One region of the Parafrankia discariae genome, then DNA from elsewhere that is predicted to be linked to it. Evidence: predicted binding sites of a transcription regulator. Region 1 holds the regulator's gene; the other holds the start of a gene.
The links. Region 1 encodes LexA, which represses DNA repair genes until DNA is damaged. Its sites were predicted from a motif close to CGAACNNNNGTTCG; they were not measured.
Positions count from the first base shown of each region.

Region 1 (15,482 bases):
CGGCCTGCTCGGCCCGGCGGACTTCATGCGTGTCGCCGAGGCCGCCGGACTGGTCGGCCAGGTGCACCAGTGGGTGCTGCGGATGGCGGTGACCGAGGCCCGCACCTGGCATCGGATGGCCGCGGGCACCTCGGTCCGCCCCCCGCGGCTGTGGGTGCGCATCGACGGCCGCCACCTTGCCCGCCCCGAGTTCCTCGCCGAGGTGGAGCGACTGGTGCTGGGTCGGTCGCTGCCGCCGGGCGCCGTCGGCCTGCAGTTCACCGAGGACACACTGGCGTTCGCGCCACCCGCGCTGCCCCGGCTGCTGACGCGGCTGCGGGATCTCGGCGTCGCGGTGGGCGTCGACGCGTTCGGGACGTGGTACGGCTCGTTGTCCACTCTGGACGTGCTCCCACTGGACCTGGTGCGGATCGACGGTCGGTTCCTGCGGGCGACGATCCGCGACCTGGAGGGCGAGGCGGCCTTCGCCTCCCTGGTGGGGGTGGCGCACCGCCGGCGCATGGTCGTCGTCGCCGAGGACGTCGACACCGCGGGGCTGGCGGACCGGGTCGGCCGGTTGGACTGCGACCGGGTGTCCGGGCCGCTGTTCTGCCCGCCGGTGCCGGTGGAGGACGCCCGGATGATCGCGCTCGGCCGGGGCCGGCCGGACAGGTGGTACAAGCCGTCCGCCGAGACCCGGGCCGAGCCTCGCGCCGAGACCGGCTTCCGGCCGGCGAGCGAACCCGGTCCGCGTCGTGAACCGGCGGCTCCTCCGGCTCCTTCGGGTCCCTCCGGCCACCCGCGTGTCGCCACCCGGCCGGGCCGGCCCACCGGGCATCCGGGTGGTTCCGGGCGAGGGGACAGATCCTGGGCGGGTGCCGCGGGGTGAGTGGGCCCCGGCCGTACGATCGCGGCGTGCGCTTCGTCAAGGGACACGGAACGGGCAACGACTTCGTCATCCTGCCGGATGCCGACGGCGAGCTCGACCTCAGCCCCGCGCTGGTGCGGGCGCTGTGCCACCGGGGCACCGGCATCGGTGCTGACGGCGTGCTGCGGGTCGTGCTGACCGCCGCCGAGCCCGCTGGTGCCGCCGCGCTCACCGCCGGCGGCGGTGAGCGCGCGGCGGCCCGCTGGTTCATGGACTACCGGAACGCCGACGGGTCGATCGCCGAGATGTGCGGCAACGGGATCCGGGTGTTCGCCCGTTATCTCGTCGACGCCGGCTACGCCGCGCCCGGCCGTCTCGTCATCGCCACCCGGGCCGGCCTGCGGGCGGTCGAGGTGCCGGCGGACGGCGACGTCACCGTCGAGATGGGGCCGCCCGAGCTCGCCGCCGGCCCGGTGCCGGTCACGGTCGCCGGGCGGGAGTTCGCCGCCGTACCGGTTTCGATGGGGAATCCGCACGCGGTCTGCTTCGCCGACGACCTCGACCCGGCCGGCCTGGCGCGTCTCGACCTGCGCGCCCCGGCCTACCCGGCCGCCGCCTTCCCCGAGGGCGTGAACGTCGAGGTGGTCGTACCGGCCCCGGACGGGGTCGCCATGCGGGTCTTCGAGCGGGGCGTCGGTGAGACCGCGTCCTGCGGCACCGGCGCCTGTGCCGTCGCCGTGGCCTGGGCGACCCGCAACGACGTCGGGCCGCCCGCGCGGGTCGCGGTCGATCTGCCCGGCGGGCGGTTGACCGTCGGCTGGCGGGAGTCGACCGTCCTGCTCAGTGGCCCGGCCGTGCTGGTGTCGGACGGTGTCCTTCGTCCCGACTGGCTGCGCGCGGCGGGTGGTCCCGTCCCGGTGGCTCCCGGCGGCGAGCGGCGTCCGAGCGCTGTCGGCGCCGGCTGAGCGGGGCCGGGAGCGGCCGGGCGGGGTCGGGTGTGGACCGCCGGGTGTCCGGTGCGGATCCGCCGATGTCGCCCGTGGCGGGCGCCGCCTGGTAAAGGGCTCGCGATCGTGGGTACGCCGTGTCACGCTGAGGGCGACGGTGTTCCGTCGGCCGGGTTCGCCCGGCCGGCGGGGCGAGGCAGTGCCGTCCCGGCCGGGGCGGACTGGAATGACGCGGTCACCGTGCCGCGTTGAGAACGGATGGTATGAGTCTTCGCGCTGACGCCGCTGTGGCGTCCACCCGGCATCTGAAACTGCGTTCCGACGGAAGCGACGGTCACGACGACCACGAGGGTCACGAGGGTCGTGACGTCACCGCGCTCGCCCTGGCCGAGACCGACGGGTTCTCGTTCTTCGACGAGGAGGGCGACGGGCTCGACCTGGCGGACCGTGGCGCGCTGCGCCGCGTCCCGGGCCTCACCACCGAGCTCGAGGACGTCACCGAGGTCGAGTACCGCCAGCTCCGCCTGGAACAGGTCGTTCTGATCGGGGTGTGGACGTCGGGCTCGCAGGTCGAGGCCGAGGCGTCCATGGCGGAGCTGGCCGCGCTCGCGACCACCGCCGGGTCGGTGGTGCTCGACGCGCTCGTGCAGCGCCGGGACCGGCCCGACGCGGCGACCTTCGTCGGCTCCGGCAAGGCCAAGGAGCTGGCCGAGATCGTGCTGGCGACCGGCGCGGACACGGTGATCTGCGACGGCGAGCTGACCCCCGGCCAGCTGCGCCAGCTCGAGGAGGTCGTCAAGGTCAAGGTGATCGACCGGACGGCGCTGATCCTCGACATCTTCGCCCAGCACGCGACCTCGCGCGAGGGCAAGGCGCAGGTCGAGCTCGCCCAGCTGCAGTACATGCTGCCGCGGCTGCGTGGCTGGGGTGAGTCGATGTCCCGGCAGGCCGCCAGCGGCGGCCGGGCACCGATCGGTACCCGCGGCCCCGGTGAGACGAAGATCGAGACCGACCGTCGGCGGCTGCGCGCGCGCATCACCAGGCTGCGCCGTGAGCTCACCGGGATGGCCACCGTCCGGGCGACGAAGCGGTCGTCGCGCCGCCGCGGCGCCGTTCCCGCCGTCGCGATCGCCGGCTACACCAACGCCGGGAAGTCGTCGCTGCTCAACCGGCTGACCGGGGCGGGTGTCCTGGTCGAGGACGCGCTGTTCGCGACCCTCGACCCGACGGTGCGCCGGGCCACGCTGCCCGACGGCCGGGTGTTCACCCTGGCCGACACGGTCGGCTTCGTGCGCCACCTGCCGCACCAGATCGTCGAGGCGTTCCGCTCGACGCTCGAGGAGGTGGTGGACGCCGACCTCGTCCTGCACGTCGTCGACGGCTCGGCCCCGGACCCGATGGGGCAGATCTCGGCCGTGCGCGAGGTGCTCGCCGAGATCGACGCGGCCGGGGTCCCCGAGCTCATCGTGGTCAACAAGACGGACGCGGTCGACCCGACCACGCTCGCCGTCCTGCGCCAGGCGGTGCCGGACGCCGTCTTCGTCTCGGCCCGGTCCGGGGCGGGGCTGCAGGAGCTGGTGGACGCGCTCTCGGCGCGGATACCGCACCCGGAGGTCGAGATGTCGCTGCTGGTCCCCTACACCAGGGGCGATCTCGTCTCCCGCATCCACCAGATCGGCGAGGTGCTCCGGGTCGAGCACACCGGCAGGGGCACCGAGGTCGCCGCACGTGTGCCGGTGGGCCTGGCGGCCGAGCTGGAGCCGTTCCGCGCCTGACACCGGCCCTGACAGCCGCCCGGCCCTGCCAGCCAGCCTCGCTGGGCGGCTGGTGGCTGGACCAGCCGGCTGAACACCGCCGCCCGGCCTGAACACCGCACCGGTCAGACGTCCGACGTCTGACCGGTGCCTGTCACGCCCTGCCCGGCCGGCCGCGCGCCGGGATCAGACCCGGCGCATCACCGCCACGATCCGGCCGAGGATGGTCGCGTCCTCGGCCGGGATGTCCGAGAAGGTGGGGTTCTCCGGCGCCAGCCACACCCGGCCGTCCCGCTGCCGGAACCGCTTGACCGTGGCCTCTCCGTCGATCATCGCCGCGACGATCTCGCCGTTGTCGGCCACCGGCTGCTGCCGGACGACGACGAAGTCACCGTCACAGATGGCGGCGTTGATCATCGACTGGCCGACCACCCTGAGCAGGAACAGGGTGCCCTCGCCGACGATCTCCTTCGGCAGCGGGTAGATGTCCTCGATCGCCTGCTCGGCGAGGATCGGCCCGCCGGCCGCGATCCGCCCCACCAGCGGGACGTAGGTCGGCGTGCCGGCCTCCAGCGCCGTGGCCCCGGCGGGTGCCGCCGCGGCACCCGCGCGGGAGCGCCCGCCGGTCTTCGCCCCGCCGATCGGAAGCACCTCCATCGCCCGCGGCCGGTTCGGGTCGCGCCGGAGGAACCCCTTCTCCTGCAGCACCTTGAGCTGGTGCGCCACGCTGCTGGTGCTGGTCAGGCCGACGGCCTCGCCGATCTCCCGGACGCTCGGCGGGTATCCGCGCCGCTCCACCGCGGACCGGATGACCTCGAGTACCTTCTTCTGCCGTTGCGTCAGGCCCGAGGCGTCCGCGGGGCTGTCGGGGAAGTCCCGCACGTTGCCACGGGTGTCACCTCGGCGGGTACCCCGTTCCTGGCTGGTCATCGCCTACCGCTCTCCTGTCGATGCTTCCGCCTGGTGGATGATGCCACCGGCGGCTGCCGCGGACCGGGTGGTCGACGGCCCGGCTCCGCCAACACCCACCCGGTCGTTCCAATGCTTTGTCCGATTAGTAACTTTTTATCGGTTCGGCTGATCGGTTTGGTGGGGTCCTTCGTGCTCGGTCCATCTCGCGGTCCATCTCGCGGTCGATCTCGCACGATCGTCCACAACTGATCGTCCTTGACGGTAGTCGGCCGATCGCCGAATCTCAAACGTCTGTTCGAGCGTGTCGGGGGAAGTGTGCGTGGCGGCCGTGCAAGAATCGCTCAGGCGTTCGATCGAACAAGTGTTCGTGCCTGGGAGGTTGGCATGACCGACGGTGGCGGTGCGGCCGGTGGGAATGCGTCGGTTCGACGGGGTCACCCGGTGTCCCGCGGCTGCGCGGCGCGGCAGGGTCCGCGGGTGGCGACGGGTGCGCGGGGCGTGCGCGGAGCGCGCGGTGTGCGCGGGGCCGCGGTGGGCGGAGTCGCCGTTCGTGGTCGCGGGGTGCGGGGGGTGGCGGTGCGCGGTGTGGGTCGCGTGCCGGTAGGGCACCCGGTCCGCTCTCGTGGCGCCCGGTGTGGTCTGCCGGTGGCGGCTCCCGTCGCCACGGCCCCGCCTGGCGAGTCCGGGCGGCGCGGTGAGTCGAGGTCCGAGGGGGCCGGAGGACGCGGGGCCAGCGTCATAGAGATGCCCGGGATGTGGTGGCGTGTGGCCGCCGTCGGGTTGGCCCCGGCCGAGCCGGCCCCCGGCCCGCGACCTCGCCCACAACCTCGTCCGCCTCGTCCGCGGCCCCGTCCGCGACCCGGGTCGCGGGCCGGCCGGCGGGGGAGGCCGGGCGCCCGGCCGCCGCTGCGGCTGACCAGGCGCGGCCGGATCGTCGTGGTGGCGCTGGCGAGCACCCTGCTCGGCCTGGTCTTCTCTCTGGCGCTGGTGACCACGTCACAGGCGTTCACCGGCGTCCCGGTGAGCTACCGGACGCACGTCGTCCGGTCCGGGGAGACGCTCTGGGAGATCGCCCACGACGTCGCCCCCGAGGCGGACGCCCGCGACACCGTCCGCGGGCTCATGACCCTGAACGGCCTCGACACGGTGACGCTCATGCCCGGTCAGGAGCTCCGGCTGCCCTGACCCGGCTCCCCTGCCGCGGCCCCTGGGCCCCGAGGGCTCGACAGCGCGGCGGTTCGGCGTGCCCGGTGCGCTCGGCGTGCCAGATGTCGCGGATGGCCCCTGCCGGGGGCACGTCCGGCTGTCGCCGCCGAGGGTGTGTCGGGCCGGTGTCACGGCCTGTCGTGGCGTCGGCGCGGGCTGGCGAAAACACACCCGAGGACCACACGCGCCGGAGGGGCCGGTGTCGGATCTGTCGGTGGTGTGCGCTACGGTGGACACAACATCTTGTAGTTGCAGCACCGCAAGTCATCCACAGGTTGTTGCACAGGTAATCCACAGAGCCTTGACCGTCTGTCCACAGGGCCGTCGGTCGAAGTGACGGAACCCAGTCGGACGCACCCCGCGGGCGGCAGGGCCAGCCTGCCCGGGGTTGAGGGGAGCGGACCATGCGGTGCCCTTTCTGCCGGCATCCCGACAGCCGTGTCGTCGACAGCAGGGAGGCCGAGGAAGGCGCCGCGATCCGGCGCCGGCGGTCGTGTCCGGCCTGTGGCCGTCGGTTCACGACCATGGAGGAGGCCTCCTTGCGGGTCCGTAAGCGCAGCGGGGCCACCGAGCCCTTCAGCCGCGCGAAGGTGATCGTGGGAGTGCGCAAGGCGTGCCAGGGCCGCCCCGTCCGGTCGGACGATCTGGCGCTGCTGGCGGAGCGGGTCGAGGAGACGGTGCGCTCCTCGGGTTCCGCGGAGGTGGCCGCCGAGGATGTCGGCCGAGCGATCCTCGGCCCCCTCCGGGAGCTGGACGAGGTGGCCTATCTCCGCTTCGCCTCCGTCTATCTGGCGTTCGAGTCGCTCGGCGACTTCGAGGCGGCGATCGCGGCCCTGCGCGCCGAGTCGGCTGGCAGCGGCGAGCCGCCCGCCGCCGGGAAGCCGACCGCGGTGTCGGCGGCCACCCGGGCCTCAGCCGTCGTCGTTCCGGTGACCACGGGCCCACGGGCGGCGGCCGGCCCCTGACGGCCGGCCCGAGGTCCCGGAACCGGGATCCGGGCGTCCCACCAGTCATCCAGCCCGATTCGCGCCGGCCCCACGAACCCGGGCCGGTGGGCCGCCTGCCGACTCCGGCATCACGGGGGCCGGTCGCGAGAAAGGCCCGCGGCGCGCTCCGGTGAGCCTCCAGGCCCGTGTACCGGCCTGGAACGGAACCGGCCTGGAGCCGTGTCGGTGCGGAACCGGAGCCCCACCCGCCTCGGAGCCCCACCGGTCCCGGAGTCGTGACGGTTTCGGGCGGCGGTGGTCCGTGTACTGCCTGAGGTCACGGGAGCCGCCCACGGCGCACGTATTACAGGCATCGGCGCACGCGCCGCGGCCAGCACCTTCGCACCTGATGTTCGGACCCGACCACCAGTGCCCCCGCCCGCCCCCGACCCGATCCCGTCCGGCGCGGCCACGGGCATCGAGCGCCACCAGCCGGACCGGCCCCCGGGTACGCCGCGGTGCCCGCTGTGCCTGTCAGGGCCCGGCCAGGTCCGGCACGGCCTCAAGCCATACACACCGTCTCAGACCACACGCACCCGGCCGATCAGCGGAACAGCTGGTCCGGCCATCCCACCCTGCACTGCCGGCGCCGGGCCGGATCTGGCCCGGACCATGCCTGACCAGGCCTGCTCCGGGCACGTAAGCCCGGTGGCCGCTGTTTGAACCCGTCGAACGCGAACACGAGGAGCGCTATGACCGAGACCCGCGGCAAGGGGAACAGATCGGCCGCGAAGGTGGCCGGGCTGAAGATCCGGCGGGTTCGCACCACGCCCGGAGTCCACCCCTACGACGAGGTGGAGTGGGAGTCCCGGGACGTCGTCATGACGAACTGGCGGGACGGATCGATCAACTTCGAGCAGCGTGGGGTGGAGTTCCCGACCGCCTGGTCGGTCAACGCCTCCAACATCGTCGCCAGCAAGTACTTCCGCGGCGCGCTCGGCTCGCCCGAGCGGGAGTCGTCACTGCGCCAGCTCATCGACCGGGTGGTGCACCGCTACGGCGCGGCCGGCCGTGAGCACGGCTACTTCGCGTCGGAGGCCGACGCCGAGGCCTTCGAGCACGAGCTGACCTGGATGCTGCTGCACCAGGTCTTCAGCTTCAACTCCCCGGTCTGGTTCAACGTCGGGACGGCCGCGCCGCAGCAGGTGTCGGCGTGCTTCATCCTCGCGGTGGACGACACCATGGAGTCGATCCTCAACTGGTACCGGGAGGAGGGCCTGATCTTCAAGGGCGGCTCCGGCGCCGGCCTCAACCTCTCCCGGATCCGGTCCTCGAAGGAGCTCCTCTCCTCCGGCGGCACCGCCTCCGGCCCGGTCAGCTTCATGCGCGGCGCGGACGCCTCGGCGGGCACCATCAAGTCGGGCGGGGCGACCCGACGGGCGGCGAAGATGGTCGTCCTCGACGTCGACCACCCCGACGTCGTCGAGTTCGTCGAGACGAAGGCGCGCGAGGAGGACAAGATCCGCGCGCTGCGCGACGCCGGGTTCGACATGGACCTCGGCGGGCGGGACATCGCCTCGGTGCAGTACCAGAACGCCAACAACTCCGTGCGGGTCAACGACGAGTTCATGCGCGCCGTGGTCGACGGGACGTCCTTCGACCTGCGGGCCCGTCTCGACAACCGGGTGATCGAGTCGGTGGACGCCCGCGGGCTGTTCCGCACGATCTCCCAGGCCGCCTGGGCGTGCGCCGACCCGGGCATCCAGTACGACGGCACGATCAACGACTGGCACACCTGCCCGGAGTCCGGCCGGATCTCCGCGTCGAACCCGTGCTCGGAGTACGTCCACCTGGACAACTCGAGCTGCAACCTGGCCTCGCTGAACCTGATGAAGTTCCTGCGGCCGGACCGCACCTTCGACACCGAGACGTTCGTCGCGTCCGTCGAGCTGATCATCACGGCGATGGACATCTCGATCTGCTTCGCGGACTTCCCGACCCCGGAGATCACCAAGGTGACCCGGGCGTACCGACAGCTCGGCATCGGGTACGCGAACCTGGGCGCGCTGCTCATGGCCAGCGCCCGCGCGTACGACTCGGACGGGGGCCGGGCGCTCGCCGCCGCGATCACCTCGCTGATGACCGCCACCGCCTACCGCCGCTCGGCGGAGCTCGCCGGCACCGTCGGCGCCTACGACGGCTTCGCCCGCAACGCCGACGCCCACCGGCGGGTCGTGCGCAAGCACTCGGCGGCGAACGACGCCGTCCGCACCGTGCACGCCGAGGAGGCACGCCTGATCACCGCGGCTTCCAAGGAGTGGGAGCGGGCGCTGTCGGTGGGGGAGAAGCACGGCTGGCGCAACGCGCAGGTCAGCCTGCTGGCCCCGACCGGCACGATCGGCCTGGCGATGGACTGTGACACCACCGGGATCGAGCCGGACCTGGCCCTGGTGAAGATGAAGAAGCTGGTCGGCGGGGCCAGTATGAAGATCGTGAACCAGACGGTGCCGGCGGCGCTGCGCGCGCTGGGCTACGCAGAGGAGACGATCGAGGCGATCGTCGAGTACATCGCCGAGCACGGCCACGTGGTCGACGCCCCCGGCCTGCGCACCGAGCACTACGAGGTCTTCGACTGCGCCATCGGGGACCGCGCGATCAGCCCGATGGGCCACGTCCGGATGATGGCCGCCGTCCAGCCGTTCCTCTCCGGTGCCATCTCCAAGACGGTGAACATGCCGGCGACGGCCACCGTCGCCGAAGTCGAGGAGATCTACCTCGAGGGCTGGCGGCTCGGCCTCAAGGCCCTCGCGATCTACCGGGACAACTGCAAGGTCGGTCAGCCGTTGACGGACGTGAAGGGCGCGAAGCGGGACGCCGACGCGGCGGCCGAGGTGGCCTCCGACGTGGCCGCCCGGGCCGCCGCCGGGGCGGCCGCGGTCGCGGCGCAGTCCGCCGTGGCGACGCAGCCCGTGGTGCAGCCCGCGGCCGACCCCGGTGAGCACCGGCCCGTACGCCGCCGGCTGCCGAAGACGCGCCCGTCGCAGACCGTCTCGTTCAGCGTCGGTGGCGCCGAGGGGTACATGACCGCCGGCTCCTACCCGGACGACGGCCTCGGCGAGGTCTTCATCAAGATGTCCAAGCAGGGCTCCACGCTCGCCGGCGTGATGGACGCGTTCTCGATCGCGATCTCCATCGCGTTGCAGTACGGCGTGCCGCTGGAGGCCTACACCAGCAAGTTCATCAACATGCGGTTCGAACCGGCCGGCATGACCGACGACCCGGACGTACGGATCGCCCAGTCGATCATGGACTATCTGTTCCGTCGGCTGGCGCTGGACTACCTGACCGAGGAGCAGCGCGCCGAGCTGGGCATCCTGTCCGCCTCGGAGCGGACACGGCGGCTGTCCGAGCAGACCGGCGGCGGCCCGGTCGCGGCGGCCGAGCCGGAGATCGACATCGAGTCGCTGCGGGCGTCCGCCCCGGTCGAGGGCGCCTCGGTCCCGGCGGCCAGCGCCGGTGCGGGGTCGGCCGGGTCGGCCGGGTCGGCGGGAGCCGGGCCGGGTGTGGGCGGCGGGCCGGAGCTGGTCGCGCAGGAGCTACGGCTGGCCATGCCGGGCGGTTCGCTGACCGCGCAGACGGTGGTCGACGCGCCGCTGTGCTTCACCTGCGGCGTGAACATGCGCCCGGCCGGGAGCTGCTACGTCTGCGAGCAGTGCGGCTCCACCAGCGGCTGCAGCTGACAACGAGCGGTACCGCGTCAGGTGCGCCTGCCGTGGGGCCGGTGGTCACCCACCGGCCCCACGGCTTCACCCGCCGGCCGCCCGGCGGTCCGCGCGGTCACTCGTCGCCGATCGCGCGCCCCGCGAGCAGGTTGGCAGTGAGCCGGGCGATGTCCTGGGCGAGCCCGGGGTGAGCCTGCGGACGGGGAGCCTGGGTTCTCACCAGACTGAGCACTGTGGTCAGGGTTTCCTCAGCGAGCTCTGCCGCCCCGACGAGGGCGACCTCGCCGTCGACGGGCAGGTGTGACTGGGCACGAGGTCACAGGCGGGGCCGAGCGTCATCGACCCGTCCAACCCCCTGGTGGATGCGGCCCTGCGGGGCGTCGGGCGATCGGTCGTAGCGTTCGATCGTCACGGCTGGCGCGCCCTCGAACTCCTCGACCCACGTGGAGTGGGAGGTGAGCCCGGTGGCCCGCGCGACGCGTGCCCCGAACTCCTCGTCGTAGATCGTTGTCGGGTAGTCCCGCGACCGTGGTTTGAGGATGTGGGTCGACGGCCAGCCGTCGACGACCCTGTTCCAGCCCTCGCCGGTCTGCGCCAGCACGATCTTGCCCTGGACGCCGGCCAGGGAGGTCTTGCCCGTGGCAGGCCTGTTTCCGAGCGGGTCGCGCTGGACATGGGTGAGCATGTCCGCCACCCCGGAGGCGGAAATCGGCTCGAGCGCAGGCTGCCTGGGCTCGCCAGGGACGTCCGGGTCCCAGATCCGTAGGGCTCCGGCGACGTGACGGCCGTACCGGCGAAGCAGGCCGATGACGTCCGGTTCGGAGACGTTGGCCTGCTGCGCGAGACGGGAGAGCGTCCGGGCCTCGGGCAGCAGTTCGCGGAAGAAGTTCTGTCGGCACTACTATGTCGAAGTCGGTCCTCGTGACGTCGACATCGAAGTCGTGACCCGGCAGTTTGGTTGAGGCGTCGCCGGCATTGGCAGGCGCCGGGTACAGATGACCAATCGACGGTGTGTTGTCCCGTCACGTTCCTCCGCCAGACCGGCCACATCGGGGATCCTGGGCGGGTGAACGCCTTTGCGGTGCGGGTCGCTCGGCCGGACGACTACGACGCCATCGCGGCGGTCGCGGACGACTGGTGGGGCCGGTCCATCGGCGCCGCGCTCCCACGACTTTTCCTTGATCACTTCTGTGCTTCAAGTCGGGTCATCGAGGATGATCACGGCCTGGCGGCCTTCCTCGTTGCCTTCCCCTCGCCGTCCCGGCCTCACGTCGCCTACATCCACTTCGTCGGCGTGCGGCCCGACCAGCGCGGTTTCGGTCTGGCCCGCCACCTCTACGAGGACTTCTTTCACCGCGCGCGGGCGGTGGGCTGCCGAGAGGTCCACGCGATCACCGGGCCGGGTAACATCGACTCCATCGCGTTCCACCGCCGCCTTGGGTTCGCCGTTGACGGTCCCCTCCCGGACTACAACGGCCCAGGGCGACCCATGGCGATCTTCCGGCGGTTGCTGGCCGACGACTCGTACAGCCCGTTCCCCAAGGATTGATCGACCACGGTGTGTGGTGCCCGCTTTGGGCGGTCCGGCGGGGTGGGAGCGCGATGCGAGTTGCCTGACCGGCGAATAGAGGGGCTGACGCAACTCGCTTTCGCTTCGGGGCCTCCGTCCGGCCCGGAGGCGAGCCCACCCGGGGCCCGGGACCCGGGGAGCGGCCGTCAGGCGGGGGTGCGGGTGGTGGGGATGGTCGCCTGGGCGCGGGGGGTCGGGCGGGCGCCGTTGTCGAGCATGTCCACCAGCAGGGCGGCCGTCCAGGAGAAGCGGTTGCTGCCGGCGCCGGAACCGTCGAGTGGTGAGTAGTACTCGAACATCGATCCCGACGACATGATGACGTCGAGGGTGTTGCGGCGGATCGCGGCGGCGGCCTCGGTCCGGCCGTAGCGGTCCAGCCCGTCCGCGATCAGCCAGTTCATGTTCACCCACACGGGGCCCTGCCAGTAGCAGCGTGGCAGGAAGGCGGGGTCGTCGGTCGGCACGCTGGCGATGCCGTACCGGGCCCAGTACCGCGGTGACATGAGGGCGTCGACCATGCCGTCCACCTGGGATTCCGGCACGACACCCGCGTACAGCGGGAGGAAGCCGGCGATGGTGTGGTATTCCAGCAGCTCACCGGTGCGGAAGTTCCGGCTGTAGTAGACACCGTCCGAGCACAGCTCGTTCAGCGCCGAGCGGGTCCGGCGCATCGATCGGGACAGCCAGCGCGGGATGCGCACCCCGGCCTCGGCCGCGATCGCCTCGAGATGCTCGTTGGCCCGGGCCAGGATCGCGTTGAAGGCCACGTCCTGCACGAGCGGGACGAAGGTGGAGCGGATCGTCCGGAAGTCATACCGGCTGCGGCGCAGCTCGCGGACGATCCGGTAGAGCGTGAACAGGTCCGCCGAGGTCAGCCGCTCGTCCGGCGGCACCTCCTTGGAGTCGCGGCGCAGGGCGTCGAGCGCGTCGTCACCGTTGATCCGGCGCAGCGCGCGTACCGACCGCGGGGCGACCGGCTTCGTCATCTCCATCCAGGTGGGGGTGTTGTCCATCCCGGACTCCCAGGAGTGGACCAGTGCCACCAGGCCGGTGTCGTCGGGGTCGCGCTCGCGGTAGAGCCACTCGTGGAAGCGCACCAGCCCCGGGGCCAGGCGCCGGTAGAAGTCGACCCGGTCCTCCCGGCTCATCGCCTGGCCCACCCGGACCGCCGCCTCGGCGATCATGGGTGGCTGGGTCACCCCGGTCGACTGGACCCCGCCGGCGGTCGTGCAGACCCGGTCGCAGCGCCAGCGCTGCGGACCCGCGTGGTAGTAGTCGGTCGTCTCGGCGAAGATCACGTGCGGGATCATGCCGCCGGGCCACTGGCCGCGCAGCAGCGAGAGCAGCTCGGTCGCGGCGCGCGCCGGGTCGAGGTGGCGCAGGCCGATGGCGATGAAGCAGCTGTCCCACAGCCACTGGTGCGGGTAGAGCGTCGGGGACGGCCGGGTGATGTCACCCAGGTCGTTGGCGCGCAGCACCGAGACGGCGGTCTCGCGCACCGCGGCGATGTCCGCCGGCAGCGGGATGTCCGCCGGCAGGGGGAGGTCCGCCGGCAGGGGGGTGCTCGCCGGCCGCGGGATCTCCGCTGCCGGCGAGGAGACCGCGCCGGGCCGGCCTGGCCCGTCAGGCCCGTTGGTGTGGGTACCGGGACCGCTGGAGTTCGCCGTGGTGGGGGTCACATCGACGGCGTCGATCAGGTCGGTGGTGCCGGCGGGCGCGGCGGCGGCGACCGGCGGAGCGGTCGCCGCGTGGTCCGCGGGTGGCCGGTTGGTGCCCGTGCCCACCACGGAAGGTGGTGCGCCCGGATGGTCCGCCGGTGTCTGCCGTGGCGCCGTGACGGCCGTGCCGCCGGACACGGTGGCCGCGGCGGGGTCGGGCACGGTCACGGTCGCGGCGCCGGTCGCGGTGCCAGGCGTGGTGGCGGATGGGTTGGAGCTCGAGGTGGCTGGGGCGGGCATCGGGGAGACCGACATCGTGAGAGAGTAGCGGTCACGCGGCGTACTCGCCTGGTGGGGGTGCCCGGTGTGGCCCGGCTAACGGGAGGCCGTTGTCGCGGGGTTACCGAGCTGGTGCTCCGCGCGGTTCCCGGGCCGGTGGCGTAGGAAAAGTCCGGTTCGGAGGCCCTGTCCCGATCGCCGGCGGCGGTCAGGCCCGGCCCGACACGCGCGTCCCGAACTTCTTCGAGTCGTTCCGGGGCGATCGGCGGTTCGCTACGTAGGGTAATCATTGGTCGGTCGGCGGAAAGATCTTCATCGTCGGTCGGCTGCGTGGCCGGCGGCTCCGGGAGGGCCCGCCGGCCACGGGAGGAAATCCCGTTCGGTGGCGAGCGGGTGGATGTCGGGGTCGGCGCGACCGGTGTTGCGGGCGCGGTCGGCGAGAAGGCCCGGCGCGTGCCACACGCGGCACCGGGCGCGGTGCCCGACGTGGGTCGCGCGCGGTGCTCGGCGCGGGCCGTGCGGTGGGCCCGGGTGGGGTGAGGGGTGGTGAGGTCGGTGCGCGTCGCGCGTTCGCCGCGGGGGGCGTCGGCACGGCGTCGGTCCGTGGGTGAGCCGGGCTCGCCCGTCGGCGGCCATCGCCTCTCGTGGCACGTGCCACATCGGCGAACCGGACCACACGGGGGTGCGTGAAGGGGCGCCCACCGGGTACTGCCGTGGTCTGCTGGTAATCCGATTCGTCCCCGCGCCGTTCGGCCGGGTCGAGAAAGGAGTCCGTCGCGTGACCGTGCGAGGCGTCGTACCCTCGCGCGAACACCGTGAAGGTGACGCCGATCTCTGGATTGTGCTCCCTAAGGTGTCATGGCAACCACTCTCCGTTACTAAAGGTCACCGATAGTCGAGGGTGAACGTCGCGGGTCGTCGAGATAGTTGCTCGTTCCCGCCACAGCACACGATCTGCCAGGTAGTCTTCGCGACAGCGGGTTCAGCGGCCCGATGGCAGGGGTCTACACTTCCCAGTAGGCCCGGCGATCGCTGACGTCCGGCTGTGCCTTCACGGGGAATGGTTGCGTCTGTTCAGTCGTTACCTCTCGTGCAAGCAACTAGACGACCCACCCGCACCGACCATCGGATCTGCCACTGATGACGCTGCCTGCCCTGGAACTAGCCGAGCGCACCGACGAGTCACGCCCGCGTCCGCGGCGTACCCGTCGCTCCGCTTCTCCTGTCCGTAACACTCCAAGCCGCACGCTGGCCGCGGTCCCCGACGAGCTCGACGAGCTCGACGTCTCCGCCGTCGCGGAACTCATCGCGCGTGGCCGCGAGACCGGCGAGCTCAGCCGTTCCGAGCTCCGGGAGGCTCTCGAGGCCGCCGACATCGGCGTCGAGCTGCTGCCCGCGCTGATCTCCCGCCTGGGTGCCGCGGGAATCGACCTCGTCGAAGAAGAGGAAGAGGGGCGTGTCACCCCCGGCACCCCGGCCGCCGGCCGTACGGTCGCCGACCACGCCGGCACCGCCGACCTCGTCCGCATGTACCTGCGGGAGATCGGCAAGGTCCCGCTGCTCAACGCCGCCCAGGAGGTCGAACTCTCCAAGCGCGTCGAGGCGGGCCTGTTCGCCGAGCACAAGCTCGACACCGACCACGACCTGGCCGACGGCCTCCG
Region 1 covers NZ_KB891241.1:186,690-202,171, forward strand. Annotated here, with positions in the region: gene B056_RS0125220 (EAL domain-containing protein) at 1-868, shown strand, start outside; gene dapF (diaminopimelate epimerase) at 895-1,812, shown strand; gene hflX (GTPase HflX) at 2,058-3,569, shown strand; gene lexA (transcriptional repressor LexA) at 3,735-4,478, opposite strand; gene B056_RS44745 (LysM peptidoglycan-binding domain-containing protein) at 5,400-5,645, shown strand; gene nrdR (transcriptional regulator NrdR) at 6,071-6,631, shown strand; gene B056_RS0125250 (vitamin B12-dependent ribonucleotide reductase) at 7,345-10,332, shown strand; gene B056_RS40055 (HipA domain-containing protein) at 10,631-10,999, opposite strand; partial or broken gene B056_RS46185 (HipA N-terminal domain-containing protein) at 11,084-11,194, opposite strand; gene B056_RS0125265 (GNAT family N-acetyltransferase) at 11,381-11,863, shown strand; gene B056_RS0125270 (amylo-alpha-1,6-glucosidase) at 12,031-13,440, opposite strand; gene B056_RS0125285 (RNA polymerase sigma factor) at 14,962-15,482, shown strand, end outside.

Region 2 (15,482 bases), on a different contig from region 1:
GGGCGAGCCCGGGTCGGCCACGCCGACCTGCTCGCCGGCGCCGGGCTGGGCACCGCCGCGGAGGACGCGGAGAACGAGCTGAGCCGGGCGTTGCGTGCCCCGGCCGTGGTCGCCGTGGGGCGGCACGCCCCGGCGGAGGTGGCCGCCGTCGACTCGGCGGCGGCCCGGGTGGCCCTGGCCCGCCAGTTCCACAACGACGCGGTCGGCGACGTCCGCTCGCTGGCCGGCCGGCGCCTGGTGCGGGTACTGCACCTGTCGGGGCACCGGCCGTTGCCCGCCTACTTCGAAATCGACGACGCGTTGCCCGCCCGGGAGGAGGACCCGCCCCGCTCAGACGACCCGGCCGGGCTGCCCGGAGCCTGAGCCCTGAGCGCTCGCGTTGCGTGTCGTCCCCTGCTGGCCCGGCACGCCGGGCTGGCCGGGCTGGTCACCCTGGCCGGGCTGCCCCGCTCCCGCGCCGGGCACCGGCCCGAGGCACAGGACGAAGTCAGGCCCGGGCCCGGTCTGCGTGTAGCTCGCGGTGGTCCGTGCCCAGAGGTCGCATCGGGCGTCGGAGTCGCCGTCCAGCCTGCTCAGGACGACGTACTGAGCCCGGGGTGACGAGCAGTCGACGATCGAGATCCGCTGGCCGTCCCGGCGGACGCAGTCGCCGGAGCGGGCCCCGCCCCCGTCCGGGTCGCGGGTCGCGATCGCCGCCACGACCAGCGCCAGCACGAGGAGCGGGACCAGCAGGCCGAGGGCCTCGGGCCGGCGGAACAGCGGGCGCCCGGGCCGCAGCGGCGGGGCGAGGGCGGGCCCCGGCGGGGGCAGCCTGCCGATCTTCGAGTGCTCGGTGAAGTTCAGCAGCAGGATCACCGGGGTGATGAACGGCGAGGCGATGCCCCACCAGCCCTGCCAGAGCGTCCGCGCGTTCATGGTGCGCAGTGTCGCGGTGCCGCAGGTGCGGCAGAACGGTCCGTGTTCGGAGCGGAACCGCATGAAGATGATGAAGCCCTGATGTCCGCGGATCGTCGCCGGCACGGCCGGAGCCGCGCCGCAGATCCGGCACCGCGGCCCCGCGGGCCAGCCGGCGGGCGCCGGCTGCGCCCACGGCTGCGGTCCCGGCGGTCCCGGCGGTCCCGCGGGCCCAGGAGCGGCGTACGGCCCGACCGGCGACGGCGGGCCGGGGAAGGACGTCGGGCCACCAGCCGGCCGGCCCGGGTACGGGCCGCCGGGCGGGGCCCCGGGGTACGACCCGCCGGGCGGTGGCCCGGGGTACGACCCGCCGGGCGGTGGCCCGGGGTACGGCCCGGTGCCGGGCGGGGGGCCGTACCCACCGGGCGCGCCGCCGCCCCAGGGTGGCTGTCCAGGAGCGGGCTGCCCAGGTCCGGGCCGCGGGCCGGGCGGTCCACCGCCGTAGGGACTTGTCATGACTCTCCTGGAAGGTTCCACGTCGTGGCACGGCAGGATACTGCGCTGGTCACCGGGCGGAAATCGGTACGGACACCCGGTGTGCCCCCGGTGCGCCGCCCGGCCCGGGGCCCCGCTGTGGAGATCGCCACCGTCGGTGGCGATCTCCACGATGCCGAAGATGGGGTAGGGCATGCGCGTCTCGGCCGTACCATGGAGCCGAATCCATGTCCGTCCGGGTCCGTCCGGCCCGGAACGACCACCGAACAGCCTGGTCCCCGCGTGGTCCGCGCCGGTCGGCCGGCCGCCGGTCCGCCGGCCCTCGGCCGGGGCTCCCCGCGCCGGGCCGCCGCCGTCGGTGCGCCGGCACGGTGCCACCGGTGCGCCGCCGGCACCCGGTCCGGCGGCGGACGCCACCGACGGGCCGCCACCACCGGACGGGTCGGCACCACCGGACGGCGGGTTCCACCGGCGGGTCCGCACCGCGGATCCCGTCCGGAGATCCCGTCCGAAGTACCTGTCCGAACTACCCGAAAGAGACGACACATGATGTCCGACGGCCTGACCGCCCCCGCCCCCGCCCCGGGCGCTTCGCCATCCGGCCCCGTCGCGCCGGCGGACGGCGCGGAGCGGCACGCCGGCACCGCCCGGGTCAAGCGCGGCATGGCGGAGATGCTCAAGGGCGGCGTCATCATGGACGTCGTCACCCCCGAGCAGGCCCGCATCGCCGAGGAGGCGGGCGCCGTCGCGGTCATGGCGCTGGAGCGGGTGCCCGCGGACATCCGGGCACAGGGCGGCGTGGCGCGGATGAGCGACCCCGACATGATCTCCGGGATCATCGAGGCGGTCTCGATCCCGGTCATGGCCAAGGCCCGGATCGGGCACTTCGTCGAGGCGCAGATCATCCAGTCGCTGGGTGTGGACTACATCGACGAGTCCGAGGTCCTCACCCCGGCGGACCCGCACCACCACATCGACAAGTGGAACTTCACGGTTCCCTTCGTCTGCGGGGCCACGAACCTGGGTGAGGCGCTGCGGCGGCTCTCCGAGGGCGCCGCGATGATCCGCTCGAAGGGTGAGGCCGGCACCGGCGAGGTCTCCAACGCCGTGGTGCACATGCGCACGATCCGCGCGGAGATCGCCCGGCTCTCGGCGCTGCCGCCCGAGGAGCTCTACGCCGCGGCCAAGGAGCTGCGCGCGCCGGTGGAGCTGGTCACCGAGGTCGCCCGGCTGGGCCGGTTGCCGGTCGTGCTGTTCACCGCCGGCGGCATCGCCACCCCGGCGGACGCGGCGCTGATGATGCAGCTCGGCGCGGACGGCGTGTTCGTCGGCTCGGGCATCTTCAAGTCCGGCGACCCGGCGCGGCGCGCCCGGGCGATCGTCGAGGCCACGACCATGTACAACGACCCCGGCGTGCTGGCCAAGGTGTCGCGCGGCCTCGGTGAGGCCATGGTCGGCATCAACGTCGGCGAGCTTCGGCCCGAGGCGCGCTTCGCCGACCGCGGCTGGTGAGCGCCCCGCGGATCGGCGTCCTGGCGTTGCAGGGCGATGTGCGCGAGCATGTCCGCGCCCTGCGCGGGGCCGGGGCCGACGCCGGCGAGGTGCGCCGGGCCGGCGAGCTGGCGGAGCTGGACGGCCTGGTTCTGCCCGGTGGTGAGTCCACTACGATCGGGCGGTTGCTGCGCGTGTTCGACCTGCTCGAACCGCTGCGGGCCGCCGTGGCCGGTGGCCTGCCGGTGTTCGGCTCCTGCGCGGGCATGATCCTGCTCGCGCAGGACGTGATCGACGGCCGCCCGGGCCAGCCGCTCATCGGTGGGCTCGACGTGGTCGTCCGGCGTAACGCCTTCGGTCGGCAGGTGGAGTCGTTCGAGACCGACCTGCTGGTCGAGGGCGTGGACGGGCCGGCGGTGCACGCCGTCTTCATCCGGGCACCGTGGGTAGAAAAGGCGGGGGACGGCGTCGAGGTGCTGGCCCGGGTCGGCGACCGGCCGGTCGCGATCCGGCAGGGGCCGCTGCTGGCCACGTCGTTCCATCCTGAACTGACGGGGGACATCCGGGTGCACCGGCTGTTCGTGGAGATCGTCCGATCCGAGCTCGCGCTCAAGAGGGGCAGGTCATGAGCGGTCACTCCAAGTGGGCGACCACCAAGCACAAGAAGGCGGTCGTCGACGCCCGCCGCGGCAAGCTGTTCGCCAAGCTGGTCAAGACCGTCGAGGTGGCGGCGAAGACGGGCGGCGGCGACCCGGCGGGGAACCCGACGCTGGCGGACGCGATCGCCAAGGCGAAGTCCCAGTCGGTGCCGAACGACAACATCGACCGGGCCATCAAGCGGGGCTCCGGCGAGCTCGCCGGCGGGGTGAACTACGAGTCGGTCACCTACGAGGCCTACGGGCCGAACGGGGTCGCCGTGCTCGTCGAGTGCCTCACCGACAACCGCAACCGGGCCGCCTCCGACGTCCGGGTCGCGATCACCCGCAACGGCGGCACCCCCGCCGACCCGGGCTCGGTGTCGTACCTGTTCAACCGCAAGGGCGTCATCCTGATCGACAAGACGCCGACCCTCACCGAGGACGACATCCTCCTCGCCGTGCTCGACGCCGGGGCGGAGGAGGTCAACGACGTCGGGGAGGCGTTCGAGGTCGTCTCCGAGGCCACCGACCTGCACGCCGTGCGGGTGGCGGCGACCGAGGCGGACCTGACGGTCGCCTCGGCGGACATCTCCTGGCTGCCCACGGTGAGCGTCCCGCTCGACGCGGAGCCGGCCCGGAAGGTCCTCAAGCTGGTCGAGGCGCTCGAGGATCTCGACGACGTCCAGAACGTCTGGTTCAACGCGGACATCTCCGACGACGTGATGGAACTCGTCTCCAGCTGAGCCGGTGCCGTCCGGGTACCGCCGGGCGGCCGTCCGTTCGGCGTGTCGTGGATGTCGGTGTTGCCCCGACCACTAGGATCGAACGGATGTTCGTCAGTGTCGTCGGGAGGGCTCGGTGCGTGTACTCGGAGTCGACCCGGGGCTGACCCGCTGCGGCCTCGGGGTGGTCGACGGCGGTCCCGGCCGCCGGGCCAGCCTGGTCGAGGTCGGCGTGGTGCGCACGCCCGCCTCGGACGAGGTGGCCGATCGGCTGCGGGCCGTCTCCGAGGGCGTGGACGAGTGGCTGGACCGGGTCCGCCCGGACGCGGTCGCGGTCGAGAAGGTCTTCAGTCAGGCCAACGTGCGCACGGTGATGGGCACCGCCCAGGCCGGCGCGGTGGCCATCGTGGCCGCGGCCCGGCGTGGGCTGCCGATCGGCCTGTACACGCCGAGCGAGGTCAAGGCCGCCGTCACCGGCAGCGGGCGCGCGGACAAGGCCCAGGTGGGGTTCATGGTGACGAAGCTGCTGGATCTTCCGGAGGCCCCGCGCCCGGCGGACGCCGCCGACGCGCTCGCCCTGGCGCTGTGCCACCTGTGGCGCGGGCCGGCGCTGGCCCGGATGCGGGCCGCGACCCCCGCGCGGAGCCCGGGTGCGCCCGGGGGGTCGGGCCTGCCGGGCGGATCGGGTGGCCGGCGGTGATCGCGTCGGTCAGCGGCACGGTGGAGGCGCTCTCGCCCGGCTCGGTGGTCGTCGACGTCGGCGGGGTCGGGGTGCTGGTGTGGTGCACGCCGTCGACGCTGGCCCGGCTGCGGGTGGGGGAGCGCGCGCGGCTGGCGACGACCCTCGTCGTGCGGGAGACCGAGCTGACGCTGTACGGGTTCCGCGACGCCGACGAGCGTGACGTCTTCGAGATCCTGCAGGGCGCGGCCGGGGTGGGCCCCCGGCTCGCCCAGGCCGTGCTCGGCGTGCACAGTCCGGACGTCATCCGTCGGGCCGTCGCGGAGGAGGATCTGGCCACGCTGACCAAGGTGCCGGGCATCGGCCGCAAGAGCGCCCAGCGCATCGTGCTCGACCTTCGGGACAGGCTCGGCCCGCCGTCCGCCGCGGTCCCGTCGCCACGCGTGGCGACGCCGCTGCCGCCCGCCGCCGTCGATCCGCGGCTCGGCGCCGCGGGCGAGCAGGTCCGGGACGCGCTGGTCGGCCTCGGCTACTCCGCGAAGGAGGCCCTGGACGCGGTGGTCGCCGCCCGGGCGGTGCCGCCGGGCCCGGCCGACGGCGGCACCGACGGCACGGCCGTCGCCCGCACCGACGGCACGGCGGGCGACGACGGTGACGGTGACCCCGCGGCGCTGCTGCGGGCCAGCCTCGCCGTGCTGCGGCCGCGATGAGCCCACTGATGACGAGGCCGCTGCTGACGAGCGCGCGGCTGACCAGGCCGCTGATGACGACGCCCCGGCGGTCGCCGTGAGCGGCGAGGGCCTGGTCTCGGCGGCGGCGGCCCCCGAGGAGCAGGCGTTCGAGGCCGGCCTGCGCCCGAAGAACCTGGACGAGTTCGTCGGCCAGCGCAAGGTGCGGGAGCAGCTTTCGATCATGCTCGAGGGGGCCCGCGGCCGTGGCCGCCCGCCCGACCACGTGCTCCTGTCGGGCCCACCCGGGCTGGGCAAGACGAGCCTGGCGATGATCATCGCCGAGGAGCTCGGTGTCCCGCTGCGGATGACCAGCGGCCCGGCGATCGAGCGGGCCGGTGACCTGGTGGCGATCCTGACCGCGCTCACGCCCGGCGAGGTGCTCTTCCTCGACGAGATCCACCGCATCGCCCGCCCCGCCGAGGAGCTGCTGTACGCGGCGATGGAGGACTTCCGCGTCGACGTGGTCCTCGGCAAGGGGCCGGGTGCGACGGCGATCCCGCTCGACCTGGCGCCGTTCACCCTGGTCGGCGCCACGACCCGCTCCGGCCTGCTGACCGGGCCGCTGCGGGACAGGTTCGGCTTCACCGCCCACATGGACTTCTACGACGCCGCCGAGCTGGCGCTGGTGCTGACCCGCTCCGCCCGGCTGCTCGGCGTGCGGCTGACCGAGGGCGGCGCGGCCGAGGTGGCGGGCCGCTCCCGGGGCACCCCGCGGATCGCGAACCGGCTGTTGCGCCGGGTCCGCGACTACGCGGAGGTCCGGGCCGACGGTGTGGTCTCCCGTGAGGTGGCCCGCGCCGCCCTGCGGATCTACGACGTGGACGCCCTCGGCCTGGACCGTCTCGACCGGGCGGTGCTCGACGCGCTGGTCCGCCGGTTCGGCGGCGGGCCGGTGGGGCTGGGCACCCTGGCCGTGGCGGTGGGCGAGGAGGCCGACACGGTCGAGGACGTCTCGGAGCCGTTCCTGCTCCGGGCCGGCCTGCTGATCCGCACGGCCCGGGGGAGGATGGCGACCCCGGCCGCGTTCACCCACCTGGGCCTTGAGCCGCAGGCGGACCAACTCGGCAGGTCACAGGCACCGGCGGCCCTGTTCGGGGAGGACTCCCCGGCGTCCTGAACCGCCGTCCGGGGGGGTCGGCCGGTGCTGCCGGGGAACACACCACCGGCCTGCCCGCTGCGGGTGTGGCGCGGATACGTACGATCAGCCGCGACACCCAGGAGGGCGGGACGTGCAGGTATTCGCGGCCGTGACGAACGCGGCGGACAACAGTGGCGGCAGCTCCATCAGTGGGCTGATCTTCCCGATACTGATCGTCCTTCTGATCGTCTATTTCTTCTCCACCCAGCGTCGCCGTGCACGCGCGCAACAGCAGCAGCTCTCCGAGATCGTCCCCGGCACGCTGGTCCTGACCACCGCCGGCCTGTACGCGACCGTCGTCGAGATGGACGGCGCCGACGTCCTGCTGGAGATCGCGCCGGACGTCGTCTGCCGTTTCGGCCGGTCCGCGATCGCCCGGGTGATCAGCGCGCCCGGCCAGGACGGCGACGCGGACGCGGACGACGAGGACACCGACGGTCACCCGGACGCCGACGGCCAGTCGGCCGTCCACGGGCGCGCGAACACCGACGGTCACCCGGACACCGACCCGCCCAGGCCAGGCCCGGGCGGGAAGTCCCTCGGCGGCGACTCCGGCCCGGGGGCCGGGGAGGCCGGCACCGGGGCCGACGGAACCGCCGGGAACGACGCCGGTCGTGGTGCCGAGAGCGCGGGCGACGCCGCGCGGCCGCCGCGCAAGGAGTTGTAGGGCGTGTCGTGGCCGCAGGCGTTCCGTGTCTTCTTGCGCCCGGTTCAGGGTGCTTCGGGATGCCGATCCGGGGTCTGTGGTGCGGCTGTGGTGCCTGCCGTCGCTGACCGTCACGCGCCTGTCGGCAGCCGGTGGTGTCACAGCCGGCCTGTCGGAACGTACCCTCGGTGACACTCGTTCGGAATCGTTGAGCGCCGCCGGGATCGGTGACGGTGTGTGAGGAAGGGACTTGGCGTTGGCACGTCGCTCGGCACGAGCCTCCGGAGGCGTCTCCGTCGGCGCCCGACTCGGAGTACTCGGTGCTCTGCTCGCCCTCCTCTACGGCCTGATGGCCGTCACCGGGCTCTGGACGCCCAAACTCGGCCTGGACCTCCAGGGCGGGACCAGCGTCATCCTCACCCCGCGTTCGATCACCGGCGGATCGGTCGACAACGGGGCCCTCAACAAGGCCGTGGACATCATCCGTGAGCGGGTCGACGGCCTCGGCGTGGCCGAGGCCGAGGTCCGCCGCGCGGGTGACACCATCGAGATCTCCGTGCCGGGTCGCGGCCGTAACGACGTCGTCGACCTGGTGGGCCAGACCGCTGAGCTGCGCTTCCGGGAGGTCTACGGGTCCGACGTAGCGCAGTCGGCGCCCGCACCGGCCGCCACCGCGACGCCCGCCCCGGGCGCGACACCCGCCCCGACGGCGACGCCGGCGCCGGGTGCGACGCCGGCCCCGGCCGACATCGCACCGGCGCCGACGGGCACCGGCGCGCCCGCCTCGCAGCGGCCCGCCGCGCTCGGGCCTGTCCCGGGCAGCGGCGAGCAGCCCGGTCTGGTGGCCCAGCCCGCCAGCTTCACGAACGGGGCCGGTGGCTCCGGGCCCCGCGTCGAGCTCGCGGCCGCGACCAGCCAGTCCGGCTCGCCCGCGCCGGCCGCCGCGCCCACGCCCAGTGCCCCCGCCGCCACGCAGCCGGCGGCCACCGATCCGGCGGCGGCGACCGACCCGGCCGCGGCGGCGGCCGACCCGAACGCGCCGACGCCGCCCGCCGACGTCGCGACCAAGTTCGCCAACCTCACCTGCTCGGCCACCGGCGTGCGAAGCACCTCGGTGAGCCTGGACCGCCCCGAGGACTGGATCGCCGCCTGCGACCGCAGCGGCACGACCAAGTACCTGCTCATGCCGGCGGCCCTCGTCGGCACGGACGTGTCCACCGCCTCGGCGGGCCTGCTCAGCACCGGCGGAACCTCGAGCGTCACCACCGGCGAGTGGGTCGTCAACGTCGATTTCACCGGCTCGGGCCAGAGCAAGTTCACGAGCCTGACCGAGAAGACGATCGGCAAGCAGGTCGCGATCGTGCTCGACGGCATCGTCCAGTCGGCGCCGCAGACGAACGAGCGGATCGCCGGCTCGGCGCAGATCTCGGGGAGCTTCTCCCAGTCCGACGCCGAGGACCTCGCGAACGTCCTGCGCTTCGGCGCGCTGCCGTTGGCCTTCGAACGCTCGCAGGCCGAGTCGGTCTCCCCGACCCTGGGCCAGGAGTCGCTGCACGGCGGGCTGCTGGCCGGGGCGATCGGGCTCGCCCTGGTGATCCTTTACTCGTTCCTGTACTACCGGGCGCTGGGCATCGTCGTGATCGCCTCGCTGGGGGTCAGCGCGGCGCTCATCTACGCCTCGGTCGTCCTGCTCGGCGACGCGATCGGGTTCACCCTGACGCTGGCCGGCATCGCCGGACTGATCGTGTCGATCGGTGTGACCGCGGACTCGTTCGTCGTCTACTTCGAACGGATCAAGGACGAGGTCCGCGCCGGTCGCAGCGTCCGGACCTCGGTCGAACGGGCCTGGCCGGCGGCCAGGCGCACCATGCTGTCCGCGGACACGGTGTCCTTCCTCGCCGCGGCGGTGCTCTACGTGCTCTCGGTCGGGTCGGTGCGGGGCTTCGCCTTCACTCTCGGCCTGTCGACGCTCATCGACGTCCTGATCATGTTCATCTTCACCCGGCCGCTGGTCACCGCGCTGGTACGGCGACCGTTCTTCAGCACCAGCCGGTTCTCCGGGCTGACGGTGCGCTCAGTCGGCGGTGCCGCCGCGGCGGACCGACCGCGGCTGGCTCGGCGCGTGGACGTGAGCAAGCCCGGCGGCGCCGCCGGGGCCGGGAGCGCGCGCGCCGGCTCCGACACCGAGGGCGGTGACCCGTCGGCCACCGGTGACCTTGACCCTCCGGATCCAGGGCCTCGGCTCGAGGAACCGGGCACGGGGCCGCGGGTGGCGGGCCGGCGCACGGCCGGACAGAGGCGGGAGCACTGACATGTCGTTGATAGGTCGGCTCTACCGCAGCGAGTTCAACGCCGACTTCGTCGGCCGCCGCCGGGTCTGGTACATCGTGTCCGGTACGTTGATCACGATCTGCGCGCTCAGCATGATCTTTCGGGGGTTCACCCTGGGCATCGAGTTCTCCGGCGGCGCCGTCTTCCAGTTTCCGTCGAACGGCGGGACGGTCGAGCAGGTCGACAGCCTCCTGCGCGACAACGGGATCGACGTGTCCGACAGCGTCGTCCAGCAGCTGGAGACGTCCCACCAGTTCCGGGTGCAGACGCCCACGCTGACCGACCAGCAGACCGAGGCGTTGCAGCAGGACTTCGCGACCCACTTCAAGGTCACCAACCCGGACGAGAACATCGCCGTCTCGACCGTCGGGTCGTCCTGGGGTTCGACGATCACGAGTAAGGCGATCCAGGGCCTGATCGTGTTCCTGGTTCTGGTGATGATCTATCTGTCGATCCGGTTCGAGTGGAAGATGGCGGCCGCGGCGATGGCCGCGCTGGTCCATGACCTCATCGTCACGATGGGCGTCTACTCGCTCGTCGGCTTCGAGGTCACCCCGTCCACGGTCATCGCCGTCCTGACCATCCTCGGCTTCTCGCTGTACGACACGGTGGTCGTCTTCGACCGGGTCCGTGAGAACACGGCGGGGATGGCGACGTCCTCGCGGCGCACCTACGCCGAGGCGACGAACGACGCGCTCAACGAGACGCTGGTCCGCTCGCTGAACACGTCGCTGATCGCGCTCATCCCGGTGGCCTCGCTGCTGTTCGTCGGCGCCGGCCTGCTGGGCGCGGGCACGCTCAAGGACCTCGCCCTCGCCCAGTTCGTCGGTATCGCCTCGGGCACGTACTCGTCGCTGTTCTTCGCCACCCCGCTGCTGGTCGACCTCAAGCGCGGCGAGCCGGCGGTGAGGGCGCTCGACGCCCGGGTCATGCGGGCCCGGGCGAGCGCCGCCCGCGCGGCCAAGACGACCGAGCCCGGGGGCGGCGGCCGATCGGTGGGACGCGGCGGAGCGGACCCGGGAACGTCGGCCCCGCCGGCCGACCAGGACTCCGGCCGGCGCGACGACGGCCGGGAGCCGGCGGACACCGTCGGCGTCGCCACCGGGATGCGCGCGGCGCCGGCCGGGGCCGCGAGCGGCGCGGCCGGGCGTGGTGGCCTGCCGTCGGCCCAGCGCCGCGCCCCGAACCGCAAACCGTCCCAGCGCGGCCGACCGAGCGGCAAGAAGCGACGCTAGGGGCACCCGCCTCGACGGAGTAACAGAGACAGCCGGAGTAACACAGAGACAGCCAGAACCACGACCGGCACGACATCGGCGCGAACCGCCGCCCGCGGGGCGGTGACAACGAAGATCGGAGAGGTCACCACGATGACAAGCGTCGACAGCCAGCCGGACCTGAGTGCGGCCGAGGCCGTGCTGGGCGCGCACGTGCGCGACGTCATGGACTTCCCCAAGCCGGGAGTCGTCTTCAAGGACATCACCCCGCTGCTCTCGACCCCGGCCGCCTTCGGAGTGGTCGTCGGCGCGCTGGCGGACCTCGCCCGCGCGCTGGGCGCCACCACGATCGCCGGGATCGAGGCGCGGGGCTTCCTGCTGGCCGCGCCGGTCGCCGACCGGGTCGGCGCCGGCCTCGTCCCGATCCGCAAGCAGGGCAAGCTGCCCGGCCGGACCCGCAGCGAGGCGTACGCGCTGGAGTACGGGACGGCCGTCCTGGAGATCCACGAGGACGCCGTGCCGGCGGGCGAGCGGGTCCTGATCGTCGACGACGTGCTCGCCACCGGCGGCACCGCGGCCGCCGCGCACACCCTGCTGCGCGGGTGCGGCGCCGACGTGGTGGGGCTGGCGGTGCTGATGGAGCTGACCTTCCTCTCCGGGCGCGACCGGACCGGCACGCTCGACATCACCTCGATCATGAAGATCTGACCGTGTCCGGTGGGTGGCCCGGGTCCGGTCACGGTTCGTGACCGGCACTCGGCATTGACGCGAACGGCCTGCCCCCGGCCCGCCAGCGCGCCCCTGGCCGGGCGGGGTTGCGGAAGGCTCGGTGCCGCCGCAGCGTTAACCTCGATGTCAGGAGCCCTTCGCACATCCGTGCCACGGCTGAAGTGCTGAGCAGGAGCGGCCTGTGCCCGAGGCGCCGCCGGTGACCACCGGAGCCGTGCCGACGGCCGCGTCATCCGCCGGGGAGACGCGGCCGGTCCCGGCTGCCCTGCCCGCGACCGACCGCACGCCGTCCGCGACCGACCGCGCGCCGGCGGCGACCGACCGCACGCCGGCGGCGATGGACCGCACGTCCTCGGCGGGCGGGGAGCTCCCGCGCGCCGTCCCGTCCGCCGCGCACGGCGGACGGGACGGCGCCGAGGGCGGGCCGCCGTCCCCGCCCGTCCCGGACACGGCCGGCGAGGACGCCGAGAGCGGCTCGCCGGTGGTACCCCGGCTGGGGCACGAGTCGCCGCCGTTGCCACGCCGGGTCCGCCGCTTCTCCCGGCTGGGGGCGCACCGCGCCACGCCGCCCTCGTCGCTGGACCCCGTGCTGCGGGGGCTGGTCGCGAACCACCCGCGGGTGGACATCGGGCCGGTGCAGCGCGCGTTCGAGGTGGCCGACGCGGCCCACGCCGGGCAGGTCCGTTTCTCCGGGCACCCGTACATCACCCACCCGATCGCGGTCGCCAGCATCCTGGCCGACCTCGGGATGGACATCCCGACGCTGTGCGCCGCGCTGCTGCACGACACGCTGGAGGAGACCGACCTCCCGCCGGAGACGATCGAGGCCGAGTTCGGCCTGCAGGTGCTGCTGATCGTCGACGCGGTCAGCAAGCTCAACCGGGTCAAGGTCGGCGAGGCCGCGCAGACCGAGACCATCCGCCGGATGGTCGTCGCCATGGCGCGCGACCCGCGGGCCCTGGTGGTCAAGCTCGCCGAACGGCTGCACAACATGCGGACGCTGCGCTTCCTGCCCGAGCACAAGCAGGAGCGCAAGGCGCGCGAGACGCTGGAGATCTACGCCCCGCTGGCCCACCGCCTCGGGATGAACTCCCTGAAGTGGGAGCTGGAGGACCTGGCCTTCGCGGCGCTGTTCCCCAAGCGCTACGACGAGATCGTCCGCCTGGTGGCCGACCGGGCGCCCAGCCGCGACGTCTACCTCACCGAGACGTCCACCCAGGTGCAGACGCAGCTGGCCGAGGCGCGGATCAAGGCCGTGGTGACCGGCCGCCCCAAGCACTACTACTCGATCTACCAGAAGATGGTCGTCCGCGGCCGGTCCTTCGAGGACATCTACGACCTCGTCGGCATCCGGGTCCTGGTCGACTCGGTCCGGGACTGCTACGCGGCACTGGGCACCGTCCACGCGAACTGGAAGCCGATCCCGGGCCGGTTCAAGGACTACATCGCGATGCCCAAGTACAACATGTACCAGTCGCTGCACACGACGGTGATCGGCCCCGAGGGCAAGCCGGTCGAGCTGCAGATCCGCACCCACTCGATGCACAACCGCGCCGAGTACGGCATCGCGGCGCACTGGAAGTACAAGGAGGACGGCTCCGGCGCGGGCTCCCGGTCCGGCGGTTCCAAAGCGTCCGGTTCCAGGTCGTCCGGCTCGTCGGCGTCGCGGCGGGCGGGCGCTAACGGCGGCGCCGGGGGCGCCGACCCGAACCTGCGCAACTGGCTGCGCCAGATCCTGGACTGGCAGCGTGAGACGGCCGACCCGGGGGAGTTCCTCGACAGCCTGCGCTTCGACATGGCCGACGACGAGGTCTTCGTCTTCACGCCGAAGGGCGACGTCATCCCGCTGCCGGTCGGGTCGACGCCGATCGACTTCGCCTATGCCGTGCACACCGACATCGGCCACCAGTGCGTCGGCGCCCGGGTCAACAGCCGGCTGGCCGCGCTCGACACCTCGCTGGAGAACGGCGACACGGTCGAGGTCTTCACCTCCCGGGCCCACTCGGCCGGCCCGAGCGAGGACTGGCTGACCTTCGTCCGTTCGTCCCGCGCCCGGACGAAGATCCGCCAGTGGCACGCCCGGGAGCGCCGCGAGGACGCGATCGTCGCCGGCCGGGACGCGATCGGCCGGGCGATGCGCCGCCACGGCCTCCCGCTGGCCCGCCTGATGACCGGCGACGCGCTGCTGACCCTGGCGAAGGACATGCGCTACGCCGACGTCGCCGCGCTGTACGCGGCGGTCGGCGAGAACAACATCAGCGCGCAGGCGGTGGTGAACCGGCTGCTGCAGGGGCTCGGCGGTCCCGAGGGCGCCGAGGAGGACGCGGCCGAGATCGAGCTGCCGATCCGGGCCCTGCGCCGGGCCACCGGTGACGCCGGCGTGCTCGTCACCGGTTCCCCGGACGTGTGGGCCAAGCTGGCCCGCTGCTGCACGCCGATGCCCGGCGACGCCATCGCCGGCTTCGTCACCCGGGGCAAGGGCGTGTCGGTGCACCGTGCCGACTGCGCCAACCTCGCCAGTCTGCGGGGCGGCCCGCACGACCGGACGGTCGAGGTGGAGTGGGCGCCGTCATCGGGCTCGGTCTTCCTGGTGGTGATCCAGGTGGAGGCGTTGGACCGGACCCGGCTGCTCTCCGACGTGACCAGGGTTCTGTCCGACCACCACGTCAACATCCTCTCCGCGTCGGTCACCACGACGCGCGAGCAGGTGGCGGTCAGCCGGTTCACCTTCGAGATGGGCGACGCCAAGCATCTCGGTCACATCCTCGACGCCGTCAGATCCACCGACGGCGTGTACGACTGTTTCCGAGTCACCTCGGACGCACAGAGCTGACTGCGAGGGGGCACGCCGTGAATGCTGAGGCCGCGGGAGCGGGTCTGCCGGCGGGCGGCGGCTTCTCGCCCGCACTGCCCGCACTGTCGAGGGCGGACGGTGACGCGGACTCCCGGACGATCGCCGCGGCCCGTCAGGCCAGCATGCGCCTGGCGCACCTGGCCCGCCGGATGGCCGCGCCGCGCGCCCCGCAGGTGCCCCCCGAACTGCGTGATCTCGTCGAGGCGCATCGGGACTTCCATCCCAAGGCCGACATCGGCGCGGTGATCCGCGCCTACTCGGTGGCGGACGGCCTGCACGCCGGCCAGACCCGGCGCAGCGGCGACCCGTACATCAGCCATCCGCTGGCCGTCGCCGAGGCACTCGCCGAGCTCGGCGTCGACACGACCACCCTGATCGCCGCGCTGCTGCACGACACGGTGGAGGACACCGGCTACACCCTCGAGTCGGTCGCCGCCGAGTTCGGCGGGGAGGTCGCCAACCTCGTAGACGGCGTCACCAAGCTCGACAAGATGCGGTTCGGGGAGGCGGCCGAGGCCGAGACGCTGCGCAAGCTGATCGTCGCGCTCGCCCGTGACTACCGCGTCCTGGTCATCAAGATCGCCGACCGGTTGCACAACATGCGGACCCTCGGCTTCATGTCCCCGGCCAAGCAGCAGAAGATCTCCCGGGTCACGCTCGAGGTGCTCGCCCCGCTGGCACACCGCCTCGGCGTGAGCGTGATCAAACGGGAGCTCGAGGACCGCGCGTTCGCGGTGCTCGACCCCGAGGAACACCGCCGGATCTCCACCGTCGTGGACGACTTCACCGCCGCCGAGCGGGCCAGCGGCGTGCTCGCCGCGATGGTCGCCCGGATGCGCGCCGGCCTGGCCGAGGCCCGGGTCGACGGCGCGGTGTCCATCCGGACCAGCCACATCTTCTCGATCCACAAACGCGGCCAG
Region 2 covers NZ_KB891102.1:317,471-332,952, reverse strand. Annotated here, with positions in the region: gene B056_RS0101365 (hypothetical protein) at 1-363, shown strand, start outside; gene B056_RS34670 (LppU/SCO3897 family protein) at 331-915, opposite strand; gene pdxS (pyridoxal 5'-phosphate synthase lyase subunit PdxS) at 1,936-2,901, shown strand; gene pdxT (pyridoxal 5'-phosphate synthase glutaminase subunit PdxT) at 2,898-3,509, shown strand; gene B056_RS0101345 (YebC/PmpR family DNA-binding transcriptional regulator) at 3,506-4,261, shown strand; gene ruvC (crossover junction endodeoxyribonuclease RuvC) at 4,377-4,940, shown strand; gene ruvA (Holliday junction branch migration protein RuvA) at 4,937-5,629, shown strand; gene ruvB (Holliday junction branch migration DNA helicase RuvB) at 5,706-6,767, shown strand; gene yajC (preprotein translocase subunit YajC) at 6,880-7,455, shown strand; gene secD (protein translocase subunit SecD) at 7,691-9,745, shown strand; gene secF (protein translocase subunit SecF) at 9,747-11,000, shown strand; gene B056_RS0101305 (adenine phosphoribosyltransferase) at 11,133-11,687, shown strand; gene B056_RS0101300 (RelA/SpoT family protein) at 11,890-14,541, shown strand; gene B056_RS0101295 (RelA/SpoT family protein) at 14,559-15,482, shown strand, end outside.
Region 2: ruvC (crossover junction endodeoxyribonuclease RuvC) is a predicted target of LexA. The motif match lies at 4,341-4,354, and genes of this name have one in related genera.